4 regions of the Janthinobacterium sp. LS2A genome follow, and region 4 is predicted to be linked to each of the others. Evidence: predicted binding sites of a transcription regulator. Region 4 holds the regulator's gene; each other region holds the start of a gene.
The links. Region 4 encodes FNR, which switches genes on or off when oxygen is low (the NO sensors DNR and NnrR bind a similar motif). Its sites were predicted from a motif close to TTGATNNNNATCAA; they were not measured.

Region 1: V3C40_RS15435 (OmpW/AlkL family protein) is a predicted target of FNR. The motif match lies at 1,974-1,987, and genes of this name have one in related genera.
Region 2: V3C40_RS23555 (IPT/TIG domain-containing protein) is a predicted target of FNR. The motif match lies at 1,538-1,551, and genes of this name have one in related genera.
Region 3: V3C40_RS04500 (XrtA system polysaccharide chain length determinant) is a predicted target of FNR. The motif match lies at 2,133-2,146, and genes of this name have one in related genera.

What each region holds. Positions count from the first base shown of each region.
Region 1 covers NZ_JAZHPB010000005.1:34,383-37,808, reverse strand. Annotated here, with positions in the region: gene V3C40_RS15450 (MerR family transcriptional regulator) at 1-239, opposite strand, end outside; gene fur (ferric iron uptake transcriptional regulator) at 321-761, opposite strand; gene V3C40_RS15440 (LysR family transcriptional regulator) at 1,010-1,906, shown strand; gene V3C40_RS15435 (OmpW/AlkL family protein) at 2,053-2,670, shown strand; gene V3C40_RS15430 (MetQ/NlpA family ABC transporter substrate-binding protein) at 2,760-3,426, opposite strand, start outside.
Region 2 covers NZ_JAZHPB010000009.1:214,448-217,873, reverse strand. Annotated here, with positions in the region: gene metH (methionine synthase) at 1-1,122, opposite strand, end outside; gene V3C40_RS23555 (IPT/TIG domain-containing protein) at 1,773-3,426, shown strand, end outside.
Region 3 covers NZ_JAZHPB010000001.1:966,520-969,945, reverse strand. Annotated here, with positions in the region: gene V3C40_RS04505 (XrtA-associated tyrosine autokinase) at 1-444, opposite strand, end outside; gene V3C40_RS04500 (XrtA system polysaccharide chain length determinant) at 461-1,990, opposite strand; gene V3C40_RS04495 (XrtA/PEP-CTERM system exopolysaccharide export protein) at 2,245-2,868, shown strand; gene V3C40_RS04490 (N-acyl amino acid synthase FeeM domain-containing protein) at 3,069-3,426, shown strand, end outside.
Region 4 covers NZ_JAZHPB010000006.1:64,974-68,399, reverse strand. Annotated here, with positions in the region: gene V3C40_RS17825 (response regulator) at 1-415, opposite strand, end outside; gene fnr (fumarate/nitrate reduction transcriptional regulator Fnr) at 655-1,413, shown strand; gene V3C40_RS17815 (FixH family protein) at 1,417-1,941, opposite strand; gene ccoG (cytochrome c oxidase accessory protein CcoG) at 1,996-3,378, opposite strand; gene ccoP (cytochrome-c oxidase, cbb3-type subunit III) at 3,383-3,426, opposite strand, start outside.

The DNA.
Region 1 (3,426 bases), on a different contig from region 4:
ATGTGCTGCGACAGGGCGGCCCAGTCCGTGTCGTCGCCGGCCAGGACGGGCAGCAGTTCGGCCAGGCGGAAGCCCAGGACCTGCGCCTGGCGTATCAGCTTCACTTGCGCCAGGTCTTGCTGCGTGTAGACGCGATAGGCGCCCGAGCGGCGCACGTCCCCCAGCAAGCCCAGCGCTTCATAGTGGCGCAAGGCCTTGGGCGAGGTGCCCGCCAGGCGGGCGATTTCTCCGATGTACATGCTTGTCCTTGTCCTTTTATCGAGCTGCGGCGTACGCAGTGTAGCGCAGCTGGCTTGCCAGGCGCTAGCTTGCGCGCTGCCTCAGGACGCTTTGCGCGGCGGGACTTTCTTCGCCGTGCACTCGGCGCAGGTGCCGTACAGCGACAGCGCGTGCTCGTGCAGCACGAAGCCCCGCTCGGCGGCGATTTCGTTCTGGCGCAGTTCGATGCCTTCATCGACGAATTCGTCGACCTTGCCGCAGCCGGTGCAAACGAGGTGGTCGTGGTGCTGGCCTTCGTTCAGTTCGAAGACGGCGTGGCCCGATTCGAAGTGGCGGCGAAACAGGATGCCCGCTTCGGCAAACTGCATCAGCACGCGGTAGATGGTGGCCAGGCCCACGTCGATTTTTTCGGCCAGCAAGAGTTTGTAGACATCGTCCGCACTCAGGTGCTTGATCGTGCCTTCTTGAAACAGCTGCAGAATCCGCAAGCGGGGGATGGTCACTTTCAAGCCCGATTCACGCAGTTCCCTCAATATATCCATGTCTCCCATTCCTTTTTTGTAGTCGCCTAGCGAGGTCATTCATTATATCGCAAATGATAATCATTACTATTCTCATTTGTATCGTGTGAGCTGGAATAGTATGCTGCGCGGGCAGGCGGCAATCCAGTGATATCGGCGCAAGTGGCGATTGCGTGGCGGGCAACTTGTGCCGGCAGTTATCATGAAGAATCGAAAAATACCCGTTGAATCGCTACACTGTGCACCAGGGAATAACAATGGAGCACGGCATGGACCGATTTGATGCGATGCGGATATTTACGCGCATCGTCGAGTTACGCAGTTTCACGCAGGCGGCGCATGACCTCGGCTACCCGAAAGCGACGGTCACGCATGCGATCAAGCAGCTCGAAGCGCGGCTGCGCGTGCGCCTGCTGCAGCGAACCACGCGGCAAGTCACGCCCACGCCCGATGGCGAAGCGTATTACCAGCGCTGCGTGCGCTTGCTGGCGGACCTGGAAGAAACGGAAGCCGTGTTTTCCTCGGCGGCGCAGCAGCCGGCCGGCAAGCTGCGCATCGACTTGCACGCGACCCTGGCCATGCATTTCGTCATGCCCGTGCTGGACCAGTTCTGCGCCCGCTATCCCTTGATCGAACTGGAAATCGGCATGGGCGACCGCCTCGTCGACCTGGTGCGCGAAGGCGTCGATTGCGTGCTGCGCGTGGGCGAACTGGGCGACTCGTCGATGGTGGCGCGCAGGGTGGCGTTGCTCGAACAGCTTACCTGCGCCAGTCCCGCCTACCTGGCCGCACACGGCACGCCGGAAAATTTGGCGCAACTGGCGGGCCACCGCGCCGTCAATTTCTTTTCCGCCCAAACGGGCAAGGTCTGGCCCTTCGATTTCAAGGTGGATGGGCAGCGGCACAGCGTGGCCTTGCCGGGCACGGTGTCCGTCAACAATGCGGACGCGTACCACGCCTGCTGCCGCGCGGGCATGGGCCTGATTCAGGCGCCCCGGTATCACCTTGAATCGGCGCTAGCTGCGGGCGAGCTGGTGGAAGTGCTGCGGGACTTGCGTCCCGACCCGCTGCCCGTGTCCGTGCTGTATCCCCATCACCGGCAATTGTCGCGACGCGTACGCGTGTTTGCCGACTGGGTCGCCAGCGTGTTTGCCGAGGCGAATTGACGCGCTGCGGCATTTTCTTGACCTGGGTAAAGGAAAAAATCCCTCTAGTGATGCCATCTAGCACTATTTGATGTGGATCAAAGTTTTTGTTGCACTGCAATCTTAGACTTCGCAGCGTTACTTAACGACAAAAAGAGGGAACTAGAATGAAAAAGTCCGCAACTGCAGCAGCAATCGTCCTGACCGCCATCGGCGCATTCGCCAGCAACGCAATGGCACAGGAAGGCCCATGGCTGGTCCGTGCGCGCGCCGTGCACCTCGATCCGGCCGATAAATCTGCTCCTGTTGGTGGCGTCGGTGCATCCGACCGTTTGACGGTCAGCAGCAAGACGATTCCTGAAATCGATATTTCGTACTTCTTCACCCCGAATATCGCTGCCGAGCTGATCCTGACTTACCCGCAAAAGCATGACGTCAAGCTCGATGGTAACAATATCGGTACCTTCAAGCATTTGCCACCGACCCTGTCGCTGCAATACCACTTCATGCCTGAAAAACAGTTCAGCCCTTACGTGGGTGCCGGCATCAACTACACGAATATCTCCGACGTGAAATTGCTGAACGGCGCCGGCCGCCTGGAGCACGACAGCTGGGGTTACTCGCTGCAAGCCGGTGTCGACTACAAACTGGATAAAAACTGGTCCCTGAACTTCGACATCAAGAAAGTGCAGATCCGCAGCGACGTCTTCATCGGTGGCGCCAAGGCCAGCGAAGTCAAGGTCGATCCTCTCCTGATCGGTGTCGGTGTCGGCTACCGCTTCTAAGCAGTGACCGGCTGCGCCCATGCGGCGCGGACAATAAAAAAGACGGCCAGGTGTGAACCTGGCCGTCTTTTTGCATGGCATGTGCCGCTTTATTTTTTCAGCGTTTTTTCCAGCGCCAGCTGGTAGTCCGTCTTTTCGTAGCCGGCCAAATACTTGTTCGTCGCGTCGAGGAAGGCGCGCGAGCGGTAGGCCGCTTCCAGGTCCTTGACCCATGGCTTGGCCTTGTCGGCCGTGCGGATGGCAACCAGGTTGATGTAGCTGTCCGAGATCTTTTCCACGGCGAGGGCCGACGTCAGCTTCATGCCGGCGGCCAGGGCGAAGTTACCGTTGACGAAAGCGTAGTCGGCGTCCGCCAGCGAGCGTGGCAGCTGCGCCGCTTCCAGCGGCACCAGTTTCAGCTTCTTCGGATTTTCCAGCACGTCGCGTTCGGACGCGCGCAGCGGGTCGACGTTCGGTTTCAGTTTGATCCAGCCCATCTTGGCCAGCATCACCAGCGCGCGCGCCTGGTTGGTCGGGTCGTTCGGCATGGTGATGGTGGCGCCGTTCTTCACGTCGGCCAGGGACTTCTGCTTGCCGCCGTACAGGCCGATCGGCATGGTCGGCACGGTGATCAAGGGGCTCAATGGCAGCTTGTTATCGGTGGCGAACTTGGTCAGATACACGATGTGCTGGAACACGTTGGCGTCCAGCGAGCCTTCGGCCAGCGCGTAGTTCGGCTGCACGTAGTCGTTGAATTCCACGATCTTGACCTTGTAG
Region 2 (3,426 bases), on a different contig from region 4:
GTCATTGACGACGAACGGTTCCAGGCCGGCCAGGCGCAAGTCGTGCGATGGGGCTGGCACGGCGCGCGGCGTGTTTTTCGACAGCAATTGGCCGATGGCGGCGATGTGCTCGGGCGTGGTGCCGCAGCAGCCGCCCGCCATGTTCAAGAATCCCGCGTCGGCAAATTCACGCAGCAGGGCGGACGTGTCGGCTGGCAACTCGTCGAAACCCGTGTCGCTCATGGGGTTGGGCAAGCCCGCGTTCGGGTAGATGCACACAAAGGTGTCGGCGATCTTGGCCAGCTCTTCCGCGTATGGACGCATCAGGGCGGCGCCCAGTGCGCAGTTCAGGCCGATGGTCAGCGGTTTCGCGTGGCGCACGGAATTCCAGAAGGCGGGCACGGTCTGGCCCGACAAAATGCGGCCCGAGGCGTCCGTGACGGTGCCCGAAATCATCAAAGGCAGGCGCACGACAGTCGGGTTTTGCTCGTAGAACAGGTCGATGGCGAACAGGGCCGCCTTGCAGTTCAAGGTATCGAAAATGGTTTCCACCAGCAGCACGTCGGCGCCGCCTTCCACCAGGCCCTGCGTCTGCTGCAGGTAGGCGGCCACCAGCTGGTCGAAGGTGACGTTGCGCGCGGCCGGGTCGTTCACGTCGGGCGAGATCGACGCCGTCTTTGGCGTCGGTCCCAGGGCACCGGCGACGAAGCGCGGCTTGTCCGGCGTGGAATACTTGTCGCAGGCGGCGCGCGCCAGCTTGGCCGCCTGCACGTTCATTTCATAGGCCAGGTGGGCCATGTGGTAATCGTCTTGCGCGATCGTCGTGGCGCCGAAGGTATTCGTTTCGATCAGGTCGGCGCCGGCCGCCAGGTAGCGCTCGTGGATTTCCTGGATGATGTGCGGCTGCGTCAGGGTCAGCAGCTCATTGTTGCCCTTGACGAACAGTTCGCGCGCGCCACTGTCGGCCGGCGCGGCGAAATCGATGAAGCGGCCGGTGGGACCGCCACGGTACGCTTCTTCGTCGAGCTTGTATTGCTGGATGATCGTGCCCATGGCGCCGTCGAGGATCATGATCCGCTGCGCCAGGATGGCGCGCAAGGTGGCTTCGGTCGGGGACATGGCGGGGATCACGGTATCGTTCATTTCATGCTTTCAATAGGCAAACGGGCGGCGGCGCGGCGACAAGACTGTATGAGGCGGTTGCGGGTCAGCAGGATCAGCTGACGGAGTGTGCCGGCCGGGTAGGGCTGGCAGAAGGTGGCAATCGCCTGATTTCACCGGGTCTAAAATTATACGGCATCAGGCTGCTTTGGTTTTAAGCAAAAGCGGCTGTTCGCCCCACAGCAGGCCAGGTTGCAACACATTGCAACACATCGGCTTGCGCCGCGCCTGCTTCTGAAAATTACATTCCTGAAAATCTTACTCAAAACGTTAATTCTTCCGCCAAACTTGGCAGGAAGGCACGGCGTCTAGGCTGTGGAAAAATTTCCACATTATTTGCGCACTGTCAGAATCTTTTTAATGAATTGAATGGCAATAGCTGCAAAGGAAAATAATTTTGATTTAAGACAAGACAGAGTGAAGCGAATAATTCTTAGAATAAATCTTTCCAAGTCGATACTTTAACTATTATCAAAACCAATTGAATCAAAAGCATTAATAGTTGTCCTTGGGAATCGAATTAACCCATAATATGGGTTCTTCGAAATTACATTCTCACCAAAAGTCACCAATATGTCACATTTCTCCCGTGTCCTCCCCGGCATCGCGCTGCATCAACATGGTTGCCAGCCATGAAAAACCATCTGCTTGTAGCATTGTTTGTCGTGCTGGGCCTGTCCGCTTGCGGCGGAGGCGGCGGTGGCGGTGGTGACACGGTGGTGGCGACCACCTCGGGTACGCCAGTGCTGGTTCCTGCCGTGACGGCCGTCTCGGCGGCGAATGTCGCCGTGGGTGGCAGCTTGGTGGTGACGGGCACGAATCTGAGCCGCGTGACGGCTTTTCAGGTGGGCGGCGTGAACGTTGCCGCCAGCGCCAGCAGCGACAGCAGCGTAACCCTGGCCATGCCGGGCGTGCCCGTTACGGGCGCCTTGAGCCTGGTCAGCGCCAGCGGCACGGCGACCACCAGCTATAACGTGAACGTGTACCTGCCGCTGAGCGTGAGCAGTGTCGCACCGGCAACGGGCGGCGTCGGTTCCAGCGTGACGATCGCGGGCGGCGGCATGGGCGCCGTGACGGCGGTGCAGTTCGGCAATGGCGCGGCGGCAACGCCGCAAAGCCAGACGGCCGGCAGCGTGACGGTGGTGGTGCCTGCGGGCGCGGCGACAGGTGCGCTGACGGTGCGCGGTCCCTACAACGATGTGGCCAGCAGCGACACGTATACAGTCTTGGCAAACGTGGCAGTGACGTCGATCGCGTCGGCCGTCAACGGCGCGACCTTGTCGGTGACGCTGCAGGGCAGCAATCTCGACCAGGTCAGTTCGGCCACGGTGGGCAGTACGCCAGCCGCCATCGTCAGCGCCAGTGCCAGCCAGCTGGTGCTGTCCGCGCCAGCGTCGGCAACGGGCAGCGTGATGCTGTCGGCCGCTTCGCGCATCGCCGTGAATGCGGGCACGGTGTCGGCCTTTACCTTGGGCAGCATTGATTTCGCGCAGGTACTGAATTTGAATGCCAGCGATGCAGCCTTGCGCCTGACGCGCGGCAAGCCGGCCGCCGTGCGCGTGTCCGTGCTGGCCACGCAAACAGGCCAGGCCAGCCCGGCCGTGACCTTGAATGCTACGGCTGCCAATGGCAGCAACCTGGGCAGCATCACCATGAGCGGCCCGTCGGTCTTGCCGACGTCGAAAAGCGATTACAGTTTCAACGGCAATTTCAGCGCCATCCTGCCGTCCGGCTGGGTTCTGCCTGGCGTGCGCGTGCGCGTGACGGCCGTGGGCAATGACGGCGTGCAAGTGAGTCAGGAAGCGGCGCCCGTGGTGGCCAGCCTGGCCAGGATCCGTCTGGTGCTGGTACCGTTGAGCACCGATGATGGCGTGGCGCAACTGCCTGACGCCGAGGTGATCCGTGCCGCGCTGCTGCGCGTGTATCCGTATGCGGCGGAAAATATCAGCATCACCACGCGCGCGGCGCTGAGCATGCCTGGCAGCAGCACGGCCGACAGCTGGTGGAGCGATACCCTGGGCAAGCTGGAAAACCAGCGCGCACTGGAAGACCGCGGCGCCTATTATTATGGTTTCGTGCCGAAAATGTCCTCCACGCGCGCCGCCGGCCTGGCCTACATCAACCAGCGCAGCAGCGGCAACGACTTCACGTCGGCCATCGGCCTGGACGCCCGGTTCAACAGCATTGCCTCCGTCGATCCATTCGGCAATCAATGGCCTGAATGGCTGACTACGCTGGTGCATGAGCTGGGTCACAACCACTCGTTGCAGCACGTTGCCTGTGGCG
Region 3 (3,426 bases), on a different contig from region 4:
CACGTCCATCAGCCCCGGCTCCGGCGGCAGGCCCAGCACCTTCAGCACGGACGGGCGCGCCACGTCGGCATCGACCAGCAGTACGGTGATATCGAGTTCCATGGCGATGCTCATGGCCAGGTTGACGGCGCAGTAGGTCTTGCCTTCGCCCGGCATGGCGCTGGTGACGACGATCAGGTTGCCGTGGCGGATGGCGTCGCTGCCGCTGGCGCGCGCCTGACGCAGCAGCGGGCGCTTGATGATGCGGAAATCCTCGGCCACGGCGCTGCGCCCGCCATCGTGCGTGAGCATGCCTTGCTCGGCCAGCCGGGCCAGGTTCAGGGCGCGGTAGCGGGGCGACCGGCTTGCATCCGCGCCATCCGTACCGTTCACTGTATAAGGCACGCTGGCCTCGGCCACGCCGAGGATCGTGGGTTCGTGCTTGCCGCTGTCCTTGCTGCTCATCGTCGCTCCCTTGGATCTAGAATTTCAGCAGCGCGGCCGTCATGACCCCGCCGTACAGGACGAACAGGCTGCCCAGGCAGGCGCCAAAGCCATAGCGGGCGCGGCGGCGGCGTACCTGCTGCAGCGGCGTCCAGTTCATCGATACCGTGCCCAGCACGTTCAAGCCTGTGGCATCGCGCAGTTCGGAGGGGCTGAGGAAGGTGGGGCGCACCTGGCTGATGAGCAAGGCCGTGGCGACGCCGGCCACCAGGGCCGCGCCCAGCGCCGCGCTGAACAGCAGCGGGCGGTTCGGGCCGACGGGCGCATATTGCACCGTGGGCGGGTCGATGATCTTGAAGGCCATCATGTCGGTGGTGGAACTGAGTTCGCCCGACAGCTTGGCCGCTTCGCGCCGGCCGATCAGCTTTTCATAGTTTTCCTTGTTGATGATGTAGTCGCGGTTGAGCTGCGCCAGCTGCGATTCCACCTCGGGCACGGCATTGCTTTGCGCCAGCAGGCGCTCGTTGCGCGCGCTGTATTCCTGCACGCGGGCGCGGATGGCGGCCACCTTGGCATCCGCATCCGTCAGCGCCACCTTCAGCTGCTGCAGCATGGGGCTGTAGTTCTTGCCCGGGTCGCCGGACGCCGCTTTCAGCTTGTTTTCCTCGATCTTGCGTTCTTCCAGCTGGGCCACCAGGCGCTTCGAGGCGATGATGTCGGGATGCAGTTCGGTAAATTGCATGCGCAGGCTGTCGAGGTTCTTGTTGATCGAGGCGATGCGCTCGTCGAGCTCGGGATTCGTGATGGCCGACGCGCTGGGCTCCAGGTCGAGCACGGGCTCGTCGCCCTCGATCTGGCTCTGGATGGCCTTGCGTGCCTGTTCCGCCTCGACCAGTTCCAGTTTGGCATTGTTCAGGCTATCGGACGACATCAGCAGCTGGCTGCCATAGTCGATGCCCTGGCGCGGCAGCAGCAGGTTGTTGCGGATCTTGAATTCCTTCACCAGGTTTTCCGCCGCGCTCAGCTTGTCCTCGTAATTCTTGATCTGCTCGTCGATGAACTGCACCGCCTTTTGCGAATCGCCTTTCTTTCCCTGGAAGCTGCCTTCGACAAAGATGGTCAGCAGGCTTTGCACGACGTCGCGCACGAGCTTGGGGTCGCGTCCGCTGTAGCTGATGGTGTAGATGTCATACGCGTTGGTGCCAGTGATCTTGATGCGGCTCATCAAGTTGTCCAGCTGGGCTTCGTGCTCGCGCACGGTCTTCGAGTCCAGGTCGAGGTCGACCATGCGCATGACGCGCTCCACATTCGGGCGGCTGAGCAGGGTACGGCTCATGATGGCCACCTGCTGTTCCGTGTTCGGCACGCTGGTCATGCCGGCCATCAACGGCTTGAGGATGGTTTGCGTATCGACAAACACGCGCGCCGACGTCTGGTAATCGTCGGGCAGGGTGATCACCTTGATGAAGCCGCCGATGGCCACCAGCCACGCCACCAGCACCGCATGCCAGCGGTACTTCCAGATGCCTTTCAAGCCGGAAAGCAGTTGCTGTATCAATTCTTCCATGTCGCTTCCTTCAGGTAACGGTGCTGCCCGGTAGATGGGTTGGCGGCGCGGACAACGACGGCGTCTTGCAAGAAATACTTGCTTGTTGAGTAAGCAAAGTATAGGGCGGCTGTGGAGCAAGATTTCCCAAGATGATTGCTTCTTGATACGCCTCAAGGTTCACTTGCCGGGTTTTAATAATCATAGGAAGTTCGCGGCCCAGGCTGGTTCTGCGGGGCCGGCCATGGACGCGCATCGACTCGAAGAGGCTCCGCATGAATCCATTTCGCCGTGCATTTGTCTGCAACACGCTGGTCCTGGCGGGCGCCGCCAGCCTGCTGGGCGCCTGCCGCACGCGCCATCCGCTGGCGCCTTCCGACGACAGCGCCCCCATGCACGATTACCTGATCGGTCCGGGCGACTCCGTCAACATCATCGTCTGGCGCAATCCGGAAGTGTCGCTGACGGTGGCCGTGCGGCCGGACGGCAAGATCACCACGCCGCTGGTCGAGGATTTGCCCGCCAGCGGCAAGACATCGACCCAGCTGGCGCGCGATATCGAGCAAGCCTTGAGCAAGTTCATCCAGCAGCCCGTGGTGACGGTCATCGTCACGAACTTCTCGGGGCCATATGGCGAGCAGATCCGCGTCATCGGCGAGGCGGCCAAGCCGCAGGCGCTGCCGTACCGGCTGGGCATGTCGCTGATGGACGTGCTCATCGCCGTCGGCGGCATCACCGACTTCGCGGCCGGCAACAAGGCCAGCATCATCCGGGTACGCGAAGGCAACCAGCAGCAGCTGCGGGTGCGGCTCGACGATTTGCTGAAGGAAGGCGATATTTCCGCCAACGTCATGATGCGGCCGGGCGACGTGTTATTGATACCGGAAAGCTTTTTTTAACAGCAGGCTCGTCAATATCAAAACAGCAATTATATTTGCCATTTTGTACTTATAGACAAATTTCATCGTGTTATTTTGCTATCCCAAGGCAAATTTCTTCTGTTTTTTTAGCTATTGCTGGGAACTTCTCCAGTTTTTCTCTTGTCACAAGGCATTGGCTTCAGTCCGTCTCGACGGCTGCCGATGAACGTGAGGACAAGATGAGCTTTGAAGATGAACCCATAATTTCCTTCGACACGCCAGGCAACTTCAGTGATCTGGTGGTGGGCGAGGGGCAGATCGACCCGGCCATGGAGCATGAGCTCGACCTGCAGCGCTTTCATATCCGCATGGCCAATTCGCGTGGCCGGCGCGAAGCGGCCAGTTTGCTGATCCGCAAGATGTACGGCTGGCGCGGCTATGCCGTCGATCCTTGCACGGCCCATGCGCTGAATAAAATCACGCTGTTTGCGGAAACGGCCGGCACCACCGTCGGCACCATGACCTTGTGCCTCGATAACGACGAGACGGGCTTGCCCGCCGATGAAAACTTCCGCGACAAGCTCGACGTCCTGCGCG
Region 4 (3,426 bases):
GGCGCGTGCGCAGCACGGTCTGGAAATACTCGCGCTCGGCAACGTTGATGCCGGCGCGCCCCGCCACTTCCGGCATGTCGGCCACGACGGCGCCATGTGCATCGAGCACCAGCACGTCGTCGAACAGCACCAGCATCGAGCGGCGCGAATAGTATTCGCGCAATTGGGCCGGCTGGGCCATCAGTTCCGGCGGCTGCTGCCTGGCCGTCAGGGTGACGATCTGCAGCAGCATGCCCAGCTTGTCGTCGAGCTCGGCAGCGGTGCGGCTGATCAGGGATGACTGCTGGCTCAGCAGTACTCGGGTGAAGTCGTCGCGCATGTGCTGCACCTGGATCATGGTGACCAGCGCGATCATGGCGATCGAGGTCAGGCTGGTGGCCAGCGCGACTTTTGCTTTGATGCCGAGAGGCTTCATGATTTCCTTTTCAGTACCGGGCGGCACAGGCGGCAGATAATGCTGTTAGGAATTTTCCTATCAATACATCAAGTTGGCAAGCGGCGCCGCGCAAATGGCCCTCCCCGCATGGGCTTTTGACGATGTTGCCATATAATTAAAGTCGGAACGTCGTTTATTCGCCGAAATTGCGGTGAAATTGGCACACGGCAACCCTGTATGCAGTAAACTTGTTGTTGCATTTTCTAAAAGGTACCGACATGACTGAAGCGCTACTCACTCCAACCTTGCCCACAGTGACCGTGGAAGCGTTGCGTGCGCGATGCTCGACCTGCAGCATGCATCAATTGTGCCTGCCGATGGGCCTCGATATGGGCGACATGGACAGGTTGGACCAGATCATCGGCCGCCGCCGCAAGATCGTGCGCGGCGCCTCGCTGTTCCGCATCGGCGACTCGTTCCAGAACCTGTACGCGATCCGCCTGGGACACTTCAAGACGTACCAGATCAATCCGGGCGGCGAAGAGCAGGTGACGGGTTTCCAGATGGCCGGCGAACTGCTGGGCATGGACGCCATCAGCGCCGACCGCCACCACTGTAATGCGGTGGCGCTCGAAGACAGCGAAGTGTGTGAAATCCCGTTTTCCAGCCTGGAACAATTGTTGGGCAATATGCCGACCCTGCTGCGTCATTTCCACCGCATGATGAGCCAGGAAATCACGCGCGAGCAAAGCGTGATGCTGTTGCTGGGCAATATGCAGGCGACGCAGCGTTTTGCCGCCTTCATCGTCAACCTGGCGTCGCGCTACGAAGCGCGCGGCTATTCGAGCAGCAAATTCCAGCTGCGCATGTCGCGCGAGGAAATCGGCAACTACCTGGGCCTGACCATCGAGAGCGTCAGCCGTTTATTGTCGAAATTCAAGAAGGAAGGCTGGCTGCGCGTCTCGAACCGCGAGATCGAGATCCTGCAACCAGCCAAGCTGAAAGCCATTACGGCAGGCACGGACGTCTGCAAGTAAGGCTTATAACTCTTCGTCCGCATGCAGCGCGATGCTGCGCTGCACGGGCCAGGTCCAGATGCCGGACAGGCGCCACTCGCGCTTGTCGTTTTCCACCAGCACCTGCCAGCGGCTGCGCTCGAGCATCGGCAGCGCGACCGAGAAATTGCCGGCCGCATCGGGCTGCACCAGCAGCTTGATATCTTTTTCCGGCAGGGTCGCATGCGCCAGGTGCAGCTGCAGCGGTCCCTGGTAGGCCTTGCCGAAGCTGTGCACGGAACCGCTCAGGCGCGCTTGCGCCACGTCGTACGCCAGGCTCGTATCCATGGCCAGGTCGCTGGCGATCGTGTCGCGCTTCAAATCCTGGTTGATCGCCTTGCCCTGCTTGTAATAATCGCCCACCACCAGCGCGTCGGGCTGCGTAAAGGCGATATAGCCCATGAAGCTGCCGACGACCACGGACAGGCCGGGACCGATCATCAGCAGCCATGGCCAGCGATGCTTGTACCACGGTGCAACGGGAGGCTGCAGTTTCAGACTGTCGGACATGGTATTTCTCCTCTGTAAACGGCCAGCCCCCGTGCGGGGACCGGCCTTCCTGCATCACCGCGGCACGATGAAGACCGCGCTTTCACGCACATGCAGCGACGGGTTGTCCAGCGATTGCAATTCGATCGCAATCTTGTTCGACCCCTTCTCGCCCACGCCGTGCGGCACGCGCAGGCGGATCGGCCAGCCCAGCGTTTCCGTCGGCTGCAAGGTCACTTCTTCGCGCGTCAGCAAGGTCAGGCCCGGCAAGCCGGAAGCGCTGATTTTAAAATGCTGGCTTTGCTCGGACGTGTTCATGATCTGCAGGCGGTAGACGTTTTCGATCATGCCGTCTTCCACTTCGCGTCCCATCGAACCGCGGTCGCGGATCACGTCCATTTTCAGGGGCGTGCGCAGGGCCAGCGACGTACATACGGCGATGATGATCAGGGCCAGGATGGAAGTGTAGATCAAGACGCGCGGGCGCATGGCGCGCTGGCGTATCTGCTTCGAATTGAAGTTGTTTTCCATCGCATGGTCGGTGCTGTAGCGTATCAGGCCACGCGGCCGCTCGACCTTGTCCATCACGCTGTTGCAGGCATCGACGCAGGCGGCGCAGCCGATGCATTCATACTGCAGGCCGTTGCGGATATCGATGCCGGTCGGACACACCTGCACGCACAGGGTGCAGTCGATGCAGTCGCCCAGCTTGTCGTTGTTGCCGGCCTTCTTGCTCATGGCGCCGCGTGGTTCGCCGCGCTTGGCATCGTAGGTGATGATCAGGGTGTCCTGGTCGAACATGGCGCTCTGGAAGCGCGCGTAGGGGCACATGTATTTGCACACCTGCTCGCGCAGCCAGCCCGCGTTGCCGTAGGTTGCCAGGCTGTAGAACAAGACCCAGAACCATTCCCAGGGACCGAAATTCAAGGTGACCACCGATTGCGCCAGTTCCTTGATCGGCGTGAAGTAGCCGACAAAGGTAAAGCCCGTCCACAGGGCGATGGCGCCCCATACCACATGCTTGGCCGTCTTCTTGAATGCCTTGCGCACGGACGGGCCCTGCTTGTCGAGGGCCATGCGCGCGCTGCGCGTGCCCTCGATGCGGCGTTCGACCCACAGGAAAATTTCCGTGTATACCGTTTGTGGGCAAGAGAACCCGCACCACACCCGCCCGGCAATGGCCGTGACGAGGAACAACAAATACGCACAGATGATCAGCAGGGCCGCCAGATAGATGAAATCCTGGGGCCACAGCACGACGCCGAAAATGTAGAACTTGCGCGTGGTCAAGTCGAACAGCAGGGCTTGCCTGCCATTCCAGGTCAACCACGGCAAGCCGTAGAACGCGAGCTGGGTAAGCCATACGCATACCCATCGCCAGGTAGCGTAGCGTCCTTTGGCCTCGCGAGGGTAGATCTGCTCGCGGGCCGCATACATCTTGATGACTTGAGGTTCCATTACATCATTTCACGGGCGTCTGAGGATTCGACAGGCTCCAGACATACG